One region of the Geobacillus sp. CX412 genome, then DNA from elsewhere that is predicted to be linked to it. Evidence: predicted binding sites of a transcription regulator. Region 1 holds the regulator's gene; the other holds the start of a gene.
What was found. The regulator Rex, encoded in region 1, represses fermentation and respiration genes when NADH is low (regulators of the CRP and FNR family bind a similar motif). The targets are predictions, from matches to a motif close to TTGTGAAATATTTCACAA.

Region 1 (9,681 bases):
GGTTAAATATCAAATCCGATGAAATATTTATCATCGTCATCTTTGCTACTCTCTTCTTTGTTGCCGGTTTTTCCGAAACGATTCACGTCGCTGAAGCCATCGGAGCCTTACTGCTCGGGCTTGTCTTTTCGGAGACGGAACACCGTGATCGAATCGCACATTTAGTTGTTCCATTCCGTGACTTCTTTGGAGCTATTTTTTTCTTTAGTTTCGGTTTGAGTATTGAACCGTCAACCTTAATTCATGTGTTTTGGTTATCATTAGGGGCCGTTATCGTCACTCTAATAGCAAATATCGTCGCAGGGATGATCGCTGGGAGAAGGGCTGGATTGTCCTACAAAGCCTCTACAAACATTGGTTTGACGATCACTGCGCGTGGGGAATTTTCCATTATTGTTGCGAATCTGGGGATTACAGCGGGGTTAAACCCTATATTAACTCCTTTTACCGCACTTTACGTTCTCATGCTCGCGATATTGGGGCCGCTCTTTGCCAAAGAAAGTAAAAGTATATATAAACTACTCAATAAAGTATTTAAATGGGATAAGAAGGTAATAAAAGAGAAGCAGAAGGAACGACTGGAAACTGCGGAAAAATAATAGCATCTGCAACGCCTTCTTTACCATTCGCTTACTTCAGATCCATCTCTTATTTGCTTCCCCCCCGAGTGGACGCTCAGTTACCGGACAAGCGGCAACTCAGGGACGTATTCATGCAACCGATCGGTCTAAAAGATGTTTACATTCCAAAAGAAGACCTCTCTATGCAAATACTGTAGACTCCGTTTCTTCTCTTCCCTCTATCCAAAAAGAAAAGGAACACCGGGGTCACTCCCAGTGTTCCTTGTTTTTTATAGGGATTACATCATTCCGCCCATGTCAGGCATGCCTGCGTTGCCGCCTTTGTTTTCTTCTGGTTTGTCAGCGACAACTGCTTCTGTTGTTAAGAACATAGCGGCAACAGAAGCTGCGTTTTGAAGTGCGGAACGAGTTACTTTCGTTGGGTCTACGATACCAGCTTCAATCATGTCTACCCATTCACCAGTAGCCGCGTTGAAGCCGATGCCAGGTTTTTCTGTTTTTAAGCGTTCAACAATGACAGAGCCTTCCAAACCAGCGTTTTGCGCGATTTGGCGAACTGGCTCTTCAATTGCGCGAAGAACGATTTTCACACCAGTTGCTTCATCGCCTTCTGCTTCAATCGCAGCAACTTTATTGTATACGTTCATTAATGCTGTACCACCGCCGGCTACGATACCTTCTTCCACAGCGGCACGAGTAGAGTTGAGCGCGTCTTCGATGCGTAATTTGCGTTCTTTCAATTCTGTTTCTGTAGCTGCACCAACTTTGATTACCGCTACGCCGCCAGCTAATTTTGCTAGACGTTCTTGCAATTTTTCACGATCGAATTCAGAAGTTGTTTCTTCTAATTGCGCACGAATTTGGTTGATGCGAGCTTTAATGCGTTCAGAGTCGCCAGCGCCATCTACAATTGTTGTATTTTCTTTTGTTACAACAACTTTTGAAGCGCGGCCAAGTGATGCGATTGTTGTAGATTTTAAGTCACGTCCTAGTTCTTCGGAGATAACTTCACCGCCAGTTAAGATTGCGATGTCTTCAAGCATTGCTTTACGACGATCACCGAAGCCAGGAGCTTTAACTGCTACGGCAGTGAATGTACCGCGAAGTTTGTTCACTACTAATGTCGCAAGTGCTTCGCCTTCGACATCTTCTGCGATGATTAATAATGGTTTGCCTTGTTGAACTACTTGTTCTAAGATAGGCAAGATGTCTTGGATGTTAGAGATTTTTTTGTCTGTGATTAAGATATATGGATTTTCAAGCACTGCTTCCATTTTTTCTGTATCTGTGATCATGTATGGAGATACATAACCACGGTCAAATTGCATACCTTCCACAACATCTAATTCTGTTGTGAAACCTTTCGATTCTTCTAATGTGATAACACCGTCGTTACCAACACGTTCCATTGCTTCTGCAATTAATTGGCCAACTTCTTCGTCAGCTGCAGAAATAGCCGCAACTTGAGCAATGGATTCTCTACCTTGAATTGGTTTGGAGATTGCTTTTAATTCTTCTACTGCCACAGCAACCGCTTTTTCAATACCTTTACGGATGCCCATTGGGTTTGCGCCAGCTGTAACGTTTTTCAATCCTTCGCGGATCATTGCTTGCGCTAAAACTGTTGCCGTTGTTGTACCGTCCCCAGCAACATCGTTTGTTTTGCTTGCAACTTCAGCGACAAGCTTCGCACCCATGTTTTCAAATGGATCTTCTAATTCGATTTCTTTCGCGATTGTTACACCGTCGTTTGTAATTAATGGAGAACCGAATTTTTTCTCTAATACGACGTTACGGCCTTTTGGACCTAACGTTACTTTTACCGCATCAGCTAATTTGTCCACACCACGTAACATCGCACGACGAGCTTCTTCGCTGAATTTAATTTCTTTTGCCATACCCCGTTACCTCCTTATGAAATAGAATCGTTAAGTATTTTGTTAAGTATTTTGTTAAATATTATTTTTGCATATCTATGTTATCAATGCTATATTAACCAATAACAGCTAAAATATCGCTTTCACGTAAAATTAAGTATTCTTTGCCATCATATTTTACTTCTGTACCTGCATATTTCGAGAAGATAATACGATCGCCAACTTCTACTTCTGGAGCTACACGTTCACCGCTGTCAAGCACGCGACCTTTACCAACAGCAACAACTCTGCCTTCTTGTGGTTTTTCTTTCGCAGTGTCTGGCAATACGATGCCGCTTGCAGTTTTTTCTTCTGTTTCAATCACTTCAATGACAACGCGATCACCTAATGGCTTTAACACGGAAAACAACCTCCTTGATAATAATTTTCGCCGTTCTTATTAGCACTCGTCTTAACTGAGTGCTAACACACTTATAATATTAATGAACTTCTCTTTTTTTTGCAAGTGGGAAACACCAAAAAATAATATGTTTTTTCTCGTTTCCTGCCCTTTTTAATTATTTCACATTTCCACAAACCTAAACAACAATCCATTCTTTTTTTGTCATTTTTTATAGAAGATGTGCTACAATACGGGAAGTATCACTATATTATTTTATCGGCAAAGGGGTAAGTTTCATTGAAACGACGCTACTGGTATGTCATTATTACGTATGTCATCATGCAGCTATCAGGTATTGCAGGGGTCCCATTGTTGCATTTTCTCGGTGTTGGAAAACACGCAAAAAATGACTTTGTGGCAACAGAGATCGCCTCTGGCTATTGGGCGGTTATCAGCTTTTCCATCGCCTTTCTCATCATTCTCTTTTTCTTGCGTGAAGATATAAAACAGCGGCACACCCGTTATAGCGTTCCGTTATCTGCAGCATGGATGTGGGCCATTGGCGGCGTCTTTTTAGCCTTGTTTGCCCAAAGCATTGCCGCCAATATTGAATGGCGCTTGCTCGGCATCGAGCCCGGTTCAGAAAATACAAAACGAATTGTCGAGATTATTCGAGTCACCCCCTTATTGATGGTCGTTACTTCTATCATCGGACCGATTTTAGAAGAAATTATTTTTCGCAAAATTATTTTCGGAACACTATATCAAAAATATAATTTCTTCATTTCCGCACTAGTTAGTTCTCTTTTATTTGCGGTTGTCCATATGGAGTTCGAACACCTGCTGCTGTATGCGACAATGGGATTTACCTTCGCGTTTCTTTACGCGAAAACAAAGCGTATTTTCGTTCCGATTTTTGCCCACGTCACTATGAATACGTTCGTCGTATTAATACAAACGATATTTGCGGATGAGATAGAAAAAATGATGCGGCAAACAGAACAGATACAACTCATTATTGGAGGCTTTTAGTACGATGAAAAGGTCACCATTACAATTCGCTTTTTTCTATTTTCTTATGGGCATCTTATTCACTTACTTGTCGATTCAAAGTGCGGATGAAACCATTTGGAATTTTTTCACGATCGTTCTTGCGATAATAGCTACGCTTGATTTTGGAACTGCGATACGTCTGTTAGTACTTTACTTTAAAAAATGAACCTCCCGCCGCATTCACGGGAGGTTTTCTTGTTCCGTCTGCGCCAATAGCGCTTTGCGATAAGCTATTTTCGAAATCCAAATGCTAATTTCGTATAAAACCGAAAGAGGAATCATAACAATGATTTGTGACAGCACATCCGGCGGAGTAATGATTGCCGCCAAAATCAATAAAACTAAATATGCATATTTGCGCACTTTTACTAACAACATCGGTGTAATCAAGCCAAGCCTTGTTAAAAACATTACAACTACCGGAAGCTGAAATACAATTCCAAATGGCAAGATCAGGTGAAGCAAAAATTCAAAGTATTCATTAATCCCTATCACCTGATGAATGCCGAGACGGGACGCTAAATTTTGCATAAAACGAACGACGAAAGGAAATAAGATGAAATACGCAAAACTAATGCCAGCTAAAAAGAGAAAGATCGAAATCGGAATGTAGCTTAACGTGACTCTTCGTTCCTTTTCATACAGCCCAGGACTGACAAACGCCCAAATTTGATAAAGCAGAACTGGCGCGGTAAGAACAAACGCAAGAACAAACGCAAATTGAACATAAATTTTTATTGGATCTGTTAAACGAAAGGCGTTCATCGTTAATTCCTTCGCTTCGTCCGTTCGCTGCAAATATAAAATGACGGGCTCCACGAAAAAGAAACTAGCAATAAGGGCAATGACAAAAAACGCAAGAACAATAATAAGTCGCTTTCGTAATTCTCCCAGGTGTTCGTACACCGACATTTCTTTATCGTCCATACTTCAATCATCCTAACAAATCATAATTGGTCTGGCTTTTTTTCATCCTCGTCTGTTAATCCTTTAGTGGCATCCTTAAATTCCCGCAGCGATTGACCGAGCGATTTGCCCAGCTCCGGAAGTTTTTTCGTTCCAAACAATAATAAAATAACAAGCACAATTAACAAATATTTCACTTTTCATTCTCTCCTTTATCGGCCGGATAATTTTTTAAGAAATAGACTAATGATTGCAATTCAACCGCTAAATCAATATGATGGACACGAATATGTTTCGGTACGTTCAATCGAGCGGGTGTAAAGTTTAAAATTCCTTTAATCCCTTTTTGAACGAGACGGTCCGTAATCCATTGAGCGGCAGGAGCCGGTACGGTCAAAATCGCAACAGGAATTCCTTCGTGAAGGCGATTTTCCAATTCATCCAAATGATATACTGGCACACCGCCAACTTCTTTTCCTACTTTCTTTTGATCGACATCAAATGCCATCACAATTTTTGTATTATTATTTTTTGTAAAATTATAATTTAAAAACGCTGTCCCTAAGTTCCCGACTCCAAATAACGCCACTTCGGTAATTTCATCTTGATCAAGCGTCTTGCGAAAAAAAGATAATAAATAATTGACATTATATCCGTATCCTTTTTTGCCAAGCGCACCGAAATAGGAAAAATCACGGCGAATGGTCGCGGGATCAACTTTTACTGCCTCACTTAATTCCGCAGAAGAAACTCGTTGTTTTCCTGAAGCATGTAAATTTTTCAAAAAGCGGTAATATAGTGGCAAACGTTTTGCAGTTGCTTGCGGAATTTTTGGTTGTTCATTGTTCATTCGCAAATCCCCCAACACTACTGTTTTCTCGTTGATAATGGCCTGATTTCCCACCTGATTTTTCCACTAAATAGGTTGGGCCAATCACCATCCCTTTGTCTAGCGCCTTACACATATCATACACGGTCAGTGCACAAACAGAAGCAGCCGTCAGCGCTTCCATCTCCACACCTGTACTTCCTTTTGTTTTTACCGTTACGGTGATCAGTAATTGGTAAAGCGCTTTTTCTTCCTCGACATGCCATGCAAATTGGATGTCGACACCTTTTAACATAAGAGGGTGGCACATTGGAATTAAATCAGACGTTTTTTTTGCGGCCATAATGCCGGCTACTTGCGCAACAGCAAGCACATCCCCTTTTTCAATCATGCGATTTGTCATTTTCTCGTAAATTTCTTTATTTACGGTCACGCTCGTTTGTGCTACCGCTACTCGAATGGTATCCTCTTTTTCCGTAATATCGACCATTTTTGCACGGCCTTGTTCATTAAAATGCGTAAATGATGACACACATATCTCCCCCATTTATAAACTATACACTATTTTAGACATCTGTCTTTTATCGTTTTGTTTTATTGCGATAAGAAAACAAATTACGCTACACTATTATTGTTAAACGAGAGGTGAACAACAATGATTATTTTACAAGTCAATCAACTAACAAAATATTTCGGTGCTGACCTTATTTTATCGAATATAAAATTAGAAATACAATCCAAAGATAGAATTGCGCTCGTCGGAAGAAACGGAGCAGGAAAATCGACACTATTAAAAATTATTGCTGGTGAGATGTCTTACGATAGTGGAGAAATCATCAAACCAAAAGAAGTATCGATCGGATATCTTGCTCAAGATAGCGGTCTACACTCCTCTTTATCCATTTGGGAAGAAATGATGACAGTATTTGCTCCTCTAAAAACAATAGAAAAACAACTTCGCCAGATGGAGCTGCAAATGGGAGACCCTGATCTAATCGCCGATTCTTCCCGCTATGAAAAATTATTAAAAGATTATGATGCATTGCAAGAACGCTATAAAGAACAAGGCGGTTATCAATACGAAGCGGATATTCGTTCGATTTTACACGGCTTACAATTTGCGAAATATGACTATATGACGACTCCCGTTCAATCGTTAAGCGGCGGACAACGAACTCGTCTGGCGCTTGGAAAACTGCTTTTAATGAAGCCTGATTTGCTTATTTTGGACGAACCGACAAACCATTTAGACCTTGAAACATTAACATGGCTCGAACAATACTTGCAAACATATCCTGGCGCTATTCTTATCGTATCCCACGACCGCTACTTTCTCGATAAAGTTGTCACCCAAGTATATGAGCTGTCACGGACAACATTGAAACGATACACAGGAAATTACAGCCGTTACTTAGAACAAAAAGCAGCCGAATATGAACGAGAACGAAAACTGTATGAAAAACAACAAGAAGAAATCGCAAAACTCCAAGACTTTATTCAACGCAATATTGCCCGTGCCTCCACAACAAGACGTGCACAAAGCCGGAGAAAACAGTTAGAAAAAATGGAGAGAATGGAAAAACCAGCAGGAGACGAAAAAGTTGCTTCCTTTTCTTTTGACATCGAACGGCAAAGCGGAAATGACGTATTAATCGCTGAAGATGTCGCAGTCGGATATGATGAGAACAAGCCGCTCATTCGCAACATTCGTTTCCGCATCACGCGCGGTGAAAGCATCGCCTTGGTCGGACCGAACGGAATCGGAAAGTCAACGTTGTTAAAAGCGATTGTAAACAAACTTCCGCTGCAATCAGGACATTTCCGTTACGGTTCGAACGTGCAAATCGGCTATTACGACCAAAACCAGGCTGATTTGTCCTCGAATAAGCGCGTGCTCGATGAACTTTGGGATGAATACCCTGACAAAACGGAAAAAGAAATCCGCACCGTGCTCGGAAGCTTCTTATTCTCTGGAGACGATGTATTAAAACCTGTATCGGCCTTAAGCGGCGGTGAAAAAGCGAGACTGGCGCTTGCCAAACTAATGATGCAAAAAGCCAATTTCCTTATTTTAGACGAACCGACAAACCATCTTGATTTAGACAGTAAAGAAGTGCTCGAAAACGCCTTAATCGAATATCCCGGAACTATTTTATTCGTTTCTCACGACCGCTATTTTATTAATCGAATTGCCACGAAAGTATATGAGCTTTCTAGTGACGGAATTACCGAGTATTTAGGCGATTATGACTACTATGTCGCAAAAAAGGCGGAAATGCTGGAGCTAGAACGTCTCGCTTCCGAGAAACAAACAGGCCGTTCTCATGAAGAGGCATCATCGAAACTTAGCTACGAACAGGAAAAAGAGGCGAAAAAACTAGAACGACAGCGCAAGCGGCGCATTGAAGAAATTGAAACAGAAATTAGCGAATTAGAACAGCAAATCGCATACATCGACGAACAATTATGCGATCCAGAAATTTATCAAGACCATGAGAAAGTACAAAAATTAACAAAAGAGAGTGACGAAATGAAGGGAAAATTAGAAAAATTACTAGAAGAATGGGAAACACTTCATACATTACAATAATAATTGCGAAAAAACATCCACGGTTGTGCATACCCGTGGATGTTTTTTAGTTAGTCACATACCCACAAACTTATCCCCAATTTTTTTCCCACAATTTAAGTTATTCACGGATTTTTCCACATTATCCACAAAAAAAGCCGTTTTTATATGAAAAAATTTGTGGTTATTTCATCCCTAATAAAATAAGATTCTTTCTCTTTTTCCACAATATCCACAATTTGTGGATAAATATATTCACATGATTATTTTTTTAATAAAAAATTGGTTTTTCCTTTTTCCACCATGTAAAACGCTCATAGCTAATCTGTTCAAAGATACTTTATCTCTCTTCCTTTCACTCCGTTCAACGAAAAAAGTTACACATTTTTATATAAAAAAAGAACTTCCTTCAAGACATATCTTGAAAGAAGTCCTTTTCGTTTAATCTAGTTCTAAACTTGGATCTGCGTTCAATGCCATGTCGGCAAGTTTTCCTTGTGCGAATAAAACAGTTCCTGCCGCCGCAATCATCGCCGCATTGTCGGTACAAAGCGATAAAGGCGGAATAACCAATTCGATATGGTCTAATTCAGCCATTTTTCGCTCCAACTCCGCTCGTAATCCTCTGTTTGCGGCGACTCCGCCCGCAAGCAGCACTTGACGGACATTATATTCTTTTGCTGCGTTGACGGTTTTGGTCACAAGCACATCGATTACGCTCGCTTGAAAGCTGGCTGCCATATCTTTCGGGTCGATGATTTCTCCACGCTGATTCGCGTTATGAAGCGTGTTTAATACCGCCGATTTCAACCCGCTGAAGCTAAAATCATATGACCCTTCTTCCAGCCATGCACGAGGCAAATCAATGGTCACCTTTCCTTCCTGTGCAAGACGGTCAATATGCGGTCCGCCCGGATAAGGAAGGTTTAATGCCCTCGCCACCTTGTCATACGCTTCTCCCGCCGCATCGTCTCTCGTTTCGCCGATGACTTGAAACTTGCCATGCCCCTCCATGTACACAAGTTCCGTATGTCCTCCTGAAACCACAAGAGATAACAACGGAAATTTCATTTCCGTAACAAGCCGATTCGCGTAAATATGCCCAGCGATATGATGAACGCCTACAAGCGGAAGACCATGGGCAAACGCTAACGCTTTCGCCGCGTTCACACCAATCAAAAGAGCGCCGACTAATCCTGGACCTTGCGTCACTGCAATAGCACTCAACTGTTGAAACGAAACATCCGCCTTACGCATCGCTTCTTCAATAACGAGCGTAATCTGCTCGACATGGTGGCGCGAGGCGATTTCTGGTACGACTCCGCCAAATCGTTTATGGCTTTCCATTTGGGAAGCCACAATATTAGACAAAATTTCCGTTCCATTTTTCACAACTGCCGCCGCGGTTTCATCGCAGCTCGTTTCAATTCCAAGAACATATATGTCATGATTCATGATAATTTCACCCACATTACAAGAGCATC
Region 2 (9,681 bases), 1.2 Mb from region 1:
AATGAATGGCAAACATACCAACAGAAAATTCACCAATGTTGTTTATTTGGACTACCCAACAATCGAGGAAGCACACAAAGTAATGAAAGATGAAATGATTGTGATCTACCGTGACTTGTTTCGGAATTCCGGAATTTGGCAATATCCTGGGCTACAAAGATAAACGAAAATCACGAATATTATATTCACATCATTCATCTTAAAGGAAGTTTCCATAAACAGACCCCCTTGGCACCCAAGGGGGTTCAACTAAGCCACTGAAGAAGGATGGTTATTATACTGTCTACTTGACAGGGATATGTTCAAATTTTTCTTTTTTCTTCAATCCAAAACTTTCTCCACATTCACCCTCCCTGAAAAGAAAGTCGCTCCATTGCCCATATCGGCAACTCGGTCAGGAGTAAGAGAATTTACCAGATGTTTCGTACCTGGGGCATCGGCCCAGAGACCTTGAGTGACAACGACACCTGGAAGCACGTCTTCTCCAATAGAAACCTTCAATACACATTCTCCTCGATTGTTCCACACTCGAACTTGATCCCCATCCTTGATCCCCTTCGATAAAGCATCTTTGATATTCATATGCAAACGTGGTTCTTTTTCAAAAGAAATGTGTTTTTCATTATTAGAAAAGGTTGTGTTTAAAAAATTATGGTTAGGACCAGGCACAAACAAAAATGGAAAGTCTCCATCGTTAGCAAGTGGCGTATAGGTTGGCAAAGGAGGGTAGCCATCTTGTTCCATCTTCCTTGAATAAAGTTCAATTTTTCCGCTAGGTGTTGGCAATTTTCCTGGCAACAATGGTTTTACATTTGCTTTTACATACTGCTTTTTAACCAATGTTTCATAATCGATTCCTTCAAGGTAAGGATTGTTTGGGTTATCTAGGGCTTGCGAAATCATTTCAGCTTCTGTCTCATAGAAACATGGATCCTCGAAACCCATTTTTTTCGCAAGCAATTGGAACACTTCGACATTTGATTTGGACTCCCCATATCGTTCAATAACTGGCTGCTGAATTTGAACATAATGGTGCCAGTATGATGTATAAAGATCCGTATTTTCGAATGAAGATGTTGCAGGAAGTACAATATCTGCGTATTTTGCTGTTTCTGTCAAAAATAAGTCATGCACAACGACAAAGAGATCTTCCCTTGCCAGACCTTTTCTTACTTTATTGCTATTCGGTGCAACAACCGCAGGGTTTGTCCCGTACACAAATAATGATTTTATCGGTGGGTCTAATTCCAATAATGCTTGACCGAGCAGATTCATGTTTATGATTCGTGTATGTTTATTTTGCAACAAATCCGGGCGTTGCAAGCTCCTTGTATTAAGGGCCAAATAACCACTATTTGATTTGATGGCACCGCCGCCTTTTACAAGCCATTGTCCTGTCAGGGCAGGAAGACAAGCAATGGTACGAATACACATGCCCCCATTGTCATGATGCTGAAGACCATTGCCGATTCGAATAAAGGAAGGTGTGATTTGGCCATACATTCTGGCTAGTTTATAAATATCTTCAACGGGAACACCTGTTATTCCAGAAACAGTGATGGGATCGTACTGGACAACATGCTCACGCAACTCTTCATGTCCGACTGTATACTTCTTCAAGAAATCGTTGTCTACCATGTTTTCGGCAAATAAAATATGCATCATGCCCAGTGCAAGAGCAGCATCGGTACCCGGCAATATTGGAATGAACCAATCTGCGAATTGGCCGGTTTGATTTTTATGTACATCAATGACAATAATCTTTGCTCCATTCTTTCTAGCCTTTTGCGCAAGCACAACTTGATGCATGTTTGTGCTTACAGCATTGATTCCCCAGAAGATGATTAATTTTGAATGAATAGTATCTTCAGGGTCTATTCCAAAGCCGCCTCCCATTGTATATTTAAGGCCTTCCGAGCCAGCTGACGAACAAATTGACCGATCTAGCAGGGAGGCGCCCAACCGATGAAAAAACCGCCGGTCCATTCCTTCAGCGCTGAGCATTCCCATGTTGCCATAAAAGCTATACGGAAGAATGCTTTCAGGCCCATCTGTTTCAATCAGCTCTTTCCATTTGGAAGTAATTGTCTCGATCGCTTCGTCCCAGCTTATCCGTTCAAATTTCCCTTCTCCTTTAGCTCCTGTACGTTTCATTGGATATTTTAAGCGCTTTGGATCGTAGATTCGTTCAGTCATATTCCGTACTTTATTGCATATATTTCCCTTTGTCACAGGATGATTCGGATCTCCCTGTATTTTTACAATTTTTCCATCTTGTTTATGTACCAGTAACCCACATTGATCAGGGCAATCCAGAGGACAAACCGATGGAAATACACCTGTTGGCTGCTTTACAAATGAATGCATATATAGGCTCCTTTCATAATCTGGTTATATCTATCATAATACTATTTTGTTAATTTAAAAACTCTTGTCTCCATAAAGACAAACACCTCCATCAATCGAATGAAGTTATACTTCGATTCAGGAGGTGTTTTTTCCTTGTCCCATTTTACTAAGGCTTACTATTCAATCTGAGTTTTTTAATGCTAATAACAAGATATTGCCATAAATAATAACTAGGAATGGCTGTGTTTTTAGAAATACAACCCACGAGACCTATAATGTCCAAATTTTAGAGATTTTGCACCAGACTCTTTTTTCCTTTATATTCACAGTTTTTTTCTCTTCCGTTTCTGTTCAAAAAAGAAAATGTGGCAAGCAGCACTAATATGATAAGGCAAACGGTAGAACCGATGATATTATCTTTATTAAATAGAAAAGAGATGAAAATGATCAATAAAGATACGATTGCTAAAATAGTTGTATATGGAAACCATTTTACTTGGAAGAACGGTTTCTCCTTATAATGGGAACGGAGCTTTAGTTGTGCCAAGCAAATGCTCATCCATACTAAAAGAACCGTAAAACCAGGTATCGTCATTAGATAGCTGATGACTTGATCTGGAGTCATATAAGCGAAAAATACCCCAATCAATATACATATGGTGACGATAGAAATACCGTTTATCGGTATTCCTTGTTTGGAAATCTTTAATAATCTTTTTGGAGCTTCACCGTTTTGAGCCATGGAATATAACATTCTCGAAGTTGCATAGATCCCCGTGTTTGCTGCTGATAAAACGGCTGTTAAGAGAACAAAATTCATGATATGTGCTGCTCCAGGCAGCCCTGTGATGCTCAATACTTGAACAAATGGACTGTCTTCCCCCGAAACGTTGTTCCATGGCATTAAACCACATATAATAAGAATAGGAAGAATATAAAAAAGAATGACTCTCCATACGGTTCCCTTGATTACTTTTGGCAATACCTTCTCTGCGTCTTTTGTTTCTGTAACAGTAACACCAATCAATTCTGCCCCGCCATATGAAAAGATGACGACTAAAAAGGCGCTCAACATTCCTTCGATTCCATGTGGAAAGAACCCACCGTGTTCCGTATAGTTAGACAAAGGATTGTCAATAGCACTTGGAATGATTCCTACTAAAATACAAAAACCTAAAATAATAAAAGCGGTTAATGCGATAATTTTGATTCCTGCGAACCAAAACTCAATCTCCCCATAGTACTTTACATGGAACAAGTTAATTCCGACGATCAAGACGGTACAAAGGAAACTTAAAAGCCATAAAGGTACGGATGGAAACCAATATTTTAGGAAGCTTCCTGCCGCTAAAATTTCGACAATGGTGACAATCGTCCAGTTGATCCAATAAAGCCATCCTACGATAAAGGATATATGAAATCCAAACGCTTTATATACAAGATGTTGAACGTTTAAGTTGGGGTAGACAATGGCCATCTCCGCCAATGCCGCCATCACAATAAATAATAATAGGCCTCCTAATAAGTAAGCAAAAACGACACTTGGCCCCGCTATATTTAACGTATCTGAACTTCCTTTAAAAATACCCGTTCCAATCATGCCTGCTAGAGCAATAAACTGAACGTGCCTAGGCAATAAACCTTTCTTTAAATCTTGATGATTTTTTTCCATGTTTGTCCTGCCTTTCTGTCGCGATATTAAACAATGATAGAGTTCTAAAACTGAAATAAACATGCTAGAAAGAAAAGGTAAAATAATGACCAAAGATTGTTAAGACAAAGGTTGTTTTTTCATTTTAATATATTCCTTTTCGAAACTTTTTCACTTAAACGCTTCTACGCTTTTATGCTTTTGTGCAGTTAAGTATAAAATATATGTTTTTAAAATATAATAATGTCCTTTTGTTTGTCAAGAGTATGTTGCAAACTCATTGTTATACAATTAATCTTATATATTTGTAGAAGGTTTTTTCTATATATGGTTTTACACTGATATGTAATGTTGGTCGACCGTTTCTGGCTACAAAATGCGAGGGGGCAAACGGTAATGAGGTTGACAGATGAAGAAGTGCAATTCCTTTTATAAGATGTGGAAGGTTGGAATTTGGCGGGAGAGCGATGGATTGCAAGAAAGTGCCGCTTTTAAGACTATTTGCAAGGAAGCGAATTCGTGCGGGAAATCGCGGCAATTTGATAAAAAATGATTTTTTAGGGAATACTAATGAAAACAAAAACTGGAGGAAAAACAGGCATGCCATGGATCGAAGGGCGCATTATTTCCGGTGAATATGACAATGAAATGAACGTTTTTACCATCCAAAAGTTCAAACAGTTTTTTATTGAATCCGTCCTCCAACCACATCAGCTGCAGCATCTGTCAGACTATCTGAAGAATCATCAAAATGAGGAAGAAGGACAGCTACTCATTCTTTACGATCAAATGCCTGTGAAATTGTCACAAGAAGAAATAAAGCAGCTCATAGCGGATTTAGATGAAATTCAGTCCCGCTGTAAAGGTTTTTCATAAAAAATGCACAAAAATACATCCAAACTACAGATATTTTGGCAGGATATCTGGATGAACGAAATCAATCCCTTGCTAACGGAATTAAAATCGATTGATTGAAATAGTTAAAAGCCCCATCGGAACCATTCGATGGGGCTTTCTACCACACGAAGACACTCCTCTTTTTCGAAACTTTGTACATGCTTGAAAAATGAATTTATTAATACGTGTTAGAGAAGCAAGATCATGCTTGGAAAAGAACTACTAATATCTTAGTTATATTAAAACAACTATTATTGAATTTGCAACGATTATTTTTTTTAGTAAACGGTTACAAATGGAATTGTTGACATTTATTTTAACATTTCCATCGATATGTTGAAAAATAGGTGGGAAGGGCGTATGTTATATATCGTAAAGAATGTGAAAAAAATCACAAAATAGAATGAAAGAGAAGTGTCGGAGAGATGGAAGCAGTTCAAAAATGTAAAGAGTTGGCTGTAAAAAAACGAACCATTCTCGATCGTTCCCTTGTTCAATATGTGATGCGGGCTGCTTTGGCAGGGGTGTACATCGGATTTGCACTTGTTCTTTGTTTTCGTGTAGGCGAATTTTTCCGTGAAGCGAATTCTCCTGCTACTTATTTAGTAAGCGGTATTTTTTTCGGAATCGCCTTAGTATTAATTATGTACGGTGGCGCAGAACTATTTACTGGTAATACGATGTATTTTACAATCAGTACTTTGCACAAAGAAACGACAATCAAAGATACGTTGCGGAATTGGCTTGCATGTTATAGCGGTAATTTATTAGGTGCTGTATTTTTCGCTTTTCTTATTTCACAATCCGGTGTTTTTGATCATATTCCACAAGACCATTTATTATTTCTTGTGGCGGCGAAAAAAATGCATGCAACAACGATGCAGCTCTTTTTTAAAGGAATTCTCTGTAACTGGCTTGTTTGTTTAGCGATTTTTATTCCAATGCAAATGAAAGAGGATATGGCAAAAGTATTTTCGATGATTCTTATTGTTTTTATCTTTTTTGCTTCTGGATACGAACACTCCATTGCCAATTTCGTCCTCTTTTCAATTGCATTAGCAGTCCCGCATCCAGCGGCGATCGACTTAGCAGGAGTGGTGCATAACATTATTCCTGTTACACTAGGCAATATTGTCGGCGGTGCCCTGTTTATGGGAGCGTTGTATACATATTTGACATCTCAAAAAGAAGGGCACGTTTCAGCAAAACAGTCAGTTGGATACTTGTTTCATAAAGAGAAAATTTTAAACAAATGATGAAATGCAAGCCCATACTCAAACTATTTTGTTCAAAATGATGAATGACGATTGAAAATATAGAAAAAGAAAATTTCCAATCCTCTGCAATTGACTTCGTAAAAAACGGCTTCAACATCCATGAAAATGGAAAAATTGAATTGTCCATCGGTATTCATAATGGGAAACTTGAAAAACTGATGTTGCTTACTATTCCGTCGAAAAGGCTTCCGATGGGTTCATCCGAGTAGGGGAAGGAGTCCTTCTTCTTCGTCGAAGCTTCTTTGATGAATTTAGTAAAAACTCCCACCTTCAAACGGAGTGTAGGTGGGAGAGATTCATGAATAACCTTAAATCAGATAGGGTGTTTTCAAAATCAGGGGGTAATCCGGTAAAAGAGGGGCAGTTTCGCTAGGCATTACACGTTTAATAACAAAATTGGAAATCATGTTCACCGTTTGGAAGTGTGTTTTTTAGTCACTGCATATGGTTTCCAAGACGGGAGGAATGCTCCTTTTTGATGTTTTTCATTTAGCCAAGCTACTACATATTAAACGTTTTTTTACTGAAAGGTGCCTTTTTATCAATAATTAGGCTCGAAAACCTGGGAATGGACATGAGGTTCAATTTGAACAATGAATATGCATGGTCTTACAAAACAGAAGTCTTATTCCGATTTTTTAGGTTATATTCTCGTTTTTTCTTGGCAAGCAATCTATGATGGTGGTCTACTGGCAGATACAGTAGACCATTTTTTATTTAGTTTTAAATAAGCGTACTTAGGCACAATGCTCAGAACATTGCGTCAGATGTTGTGCTTCATTCATTTTCAGATGGGAAATGGCACAAACCTTTCACATCTGATTGCCGTATCATGTCTTAAAATCTGTTTAATGCCGGGTCGTATAAATAGGCTCCCGCCCAATATACAGTAACCACATCACAATCGCATGTATACAATATTACACACCGAGAAAATGAGGAAGAGAGGAAACGTATATGAAATGGCTTTATCTAAACGAGATTGTTGCTCAAATTGGCGGGTCATTGGTGCAAGGAACGGGAAATCCTCTCATTAAGAATGTGGTAACGAAACGCTATAAGGTAGATAATCATACACTGCTCATTGATTTATATACAAAAAGAAAAATCCGCTCCAAGCTGTTTCAAAAATATAAACCTATTGTTGTTGTAACGGAAAAGCCACAAGACTTTAACCATCTTGGCGATGATGTGATTGTCATAAAAGTAGAAGATGTAGATGAGGCCTATTGGAAGTTCATTGATTATTACCGCAGCCTTTTTGATATCCCCATTATAGGGGTAACAGGAACCTGCGGTAAAACAACAACAAAAGAAATGATTAAACATATTCTTGAAAAACGTTATAAAGTCCAAGCTACTTATAAGAGTTTCAACGGCGGTCATCGAAATCATCGTTATCTTCTTGGAATTGATGAGACAACAGGAGCAGCCGTGATTGAAATGGGCGTAGACTCCCCAGGGGATATCACTTTTTATATAAAATATTTTCGCCCACAGATAAGGATTTTGTTAAACATTGACGTGTATCATTTGGTGGGATGTAAAACTCCGGAACGTTATCTGGAGGCGAAAGCGGAAATCCTGCATGATTTAGATCCGGTGAACGGAACTCTCATCATAAATGCGGATGACGAGAACATCAAAAAAATTGATGTGAGTAAATTCCGCAACATCATTCTCTATTTCGGCTTCAGCGACGGATGCGACTTTCAAGCAACGGATGTCGCCTATGACCGAGAAGGTATGAGGTTTACGCTCCGTCATCAAAATCAAACCTATCCCGTCTTTGTGCCAGGGTATGGCAAACATAACGTGTATAATGCGCTTGCCGCCATCGCAGCGGTGTGGAGTGCAGGGGTGGATATAAAGGAAGCGTGCGAGCGATTGGCGTCGTTCAATCAAGTAATCGAACATTTGGAGTTCCATTCCGGGCTCGGTGGCTGCACCGTCATTGACGATACATGGAATGTAACTCCTCTTTCTATGGCAAACGCTCTTCAAGTAATGAAAGAAATTGCCGGTTCCAAAACGAAAATCGCTCTTTTAGGATATATGCCCCAGTTAGGGGACGGAGAGTATGCACGGCAAGAGTATGCCAAGATGGGAGAGAAAGTAATCGAAACACAAGTGGATTTTCTCATTGTGGTGGGGGATGAAGCGAAGGAAATCGGAAGAAAAGCCCTAGAACTCGGGATGGATCCAAGTAAAGTTTATTTTTCCAACAGCGGGACGGAAATCTATGAGATCCTTCACCCTCTTTTAAACGAGGAAGCGATCGTGCTTCTCAAGATCCCTCATCGTGTCATGGTTCAGGACTCATTTAAAGAACTAAAGGCGAAAATCATCGTTTCATGAATAAAGGGGAGAATGCACATGAAAAGTTTATATCTCCAAGAAATTCTTGCGGAGATAGGTGGCACTGTCATACAGGGATCCGGCAATCCCTTGATACAAAATGTCGTCTATCGACCCAAAAAAATGAAAGACCAAACGATGCTGTTTTACCGTTACAACGATATGAAAATTGACAAAAAATTATTTCAAAAGTACAAATCGGTCGTTGTTGTTACAGACAATCCTGATTATTTCCAAGATATAGGCAAGGATGTCATGATTATTAAAGTACCAAATATAGAGGAGGCCTATTGGAAGTTTGTTAACTATTATCGCCATCTTTTTGACATCCCGATTATCGGCATCACTGGTACCTGTGGCAAGACAACGACCAAAGAAATGGTAAAGCATATATTAAGAAAATATTATAAAGTCCAATCCACCTTTCTCAGCAATAATCAAAGATCCCTTAATTTAAAATATTTGCTCGGTATTGATGATGAGACACAAGCAGCTGTCTTTGAAATGCCTGTTGCTTCCCCAGGTTATTTGGCCAACACCATTCAATATTTCCAACCCCAAATCAGAGTCTTGCTAAACATTGATGTCTACCATTTAAAGGATTGCAAAACACCGGAAGCCTATATGAAGGCGAAAGCCGAAATCATAAACGGATTAGATCCGAAGACAGGGATTATCATCTTAAACGCTGATGACAGCAACATAAAAAAGGTTCTCGATGTTAGCGGATTTCAACGGGTCATCTATTTTGGCTTCAGTGACGGATGCCATTTTCAAGCAAAAAATGTCCGCAACGTGGATGGCGGAATGCAGTTCACTCTTAAGCATCAAGATCAAACTTACGAGGTTTTTGTGCCGGGTTACGGCAAGCCTAATGTATACAACGCCCTTGCCGCTATCGCGGCCGCATCTAGCGCGGGCATGAGTGTAGAGGAATGTTGCGAACGATTGGAATCGTTTGAACAGATGAAAGAACATCTGCAATTCCGTCACGGAGCGGGCGGATGCACCATCATTGACGATACATGGAATGCAGCTCCTCTTTCCATGGCGTCCGCACTTGAAGTACTTCAAGAAACCTCCGGCTCGAAAACGAAGATCGCGATTTTGGGATATATGCCCCAGCTTGGGGAGAGTGAATTTGCAAGG

Region 2: a site for Rex is predicted at 5,277-5,294, ahead of NXM86_RS10425 (formate/nitrite transporter family protein). Genes of this name have one in related genera too.

Annotation. Positions count from the first base shown of each region.
Region 1 is NZ_CP103461.1:3,217,952-3,227,632, forward strand. It holds partial or broken gene NXM86_RS16700 (cation:proton antiporter) at 1-599, shown strand, start outside; gene groL (chaperonin GroEL) at 860-2,479, opposite strand; gene groES (co-chaperone GroES) at 2,574-2,858, opposite strand; gene NXM86_RS16715 (CPBP family intramembrane glutamic endopeptidase) at 3,138-3,872, shown strand; gene NXM86_RS16720 (YdiK family protein) at 3,919-4,059, shown strand; gene tatC (twin-arginine translocase subunit TatC) at 4,074-4,820, opposite strand; gene NXM86_RS16730 (twin-arginine translocase TatA/TatE family subunit) at 4,841-4,996, opposite strand; gene NXM86_RS16735 (redox-sensing transcriptional repressor Rex) at 4,993-5,649, opposite strand; gene moaC (cyclic pyranopterin monophosphate synthase MoaC) at 5,639-6,160, opposite strand; gene NXM86_RS16745 (ABC-F family ATP-binding cassette domain-containing protein) at 6,284-8,218, shown strand; gene tsaD (tRNA (adenosine(37)-N6)-threonylcarbamoyltransferase complex transferase subunit TsaD) at 8,639-9,652, opposite strand; gene rimI (ribosomal protein S18-alanine N-acetyltransferase) at 9,649-9,681, opposite strand, start outside.
Region 2 is NZ_CP103461.1:1,974,635-1,984,315, reverse strand. It holds gene NXM86_RS10440 (molybdopterin oxidoreductase family protein) at 322-2,367, opposite strand; gene NXM86_RS10435 (amino acid permease) at 2,636-4,021, opposite strand; gene NXM86_RS10430 (hypothetical protein) at 4,571-4,876, shown strand; gene NXM86_RS10425 (formate/nitrite transporter family protein) at 5,323-6,153, shown strand; gene NXM86_RS10420 (UDP-N-acetylmuramoyl-tripeptide--D-alanyl-D-alanine ligase) at 7,132-8,532, shown strand; gene NXM86_RS10415 (Mur ligase family protein) at 8,551-9,681, shown strand, end outside.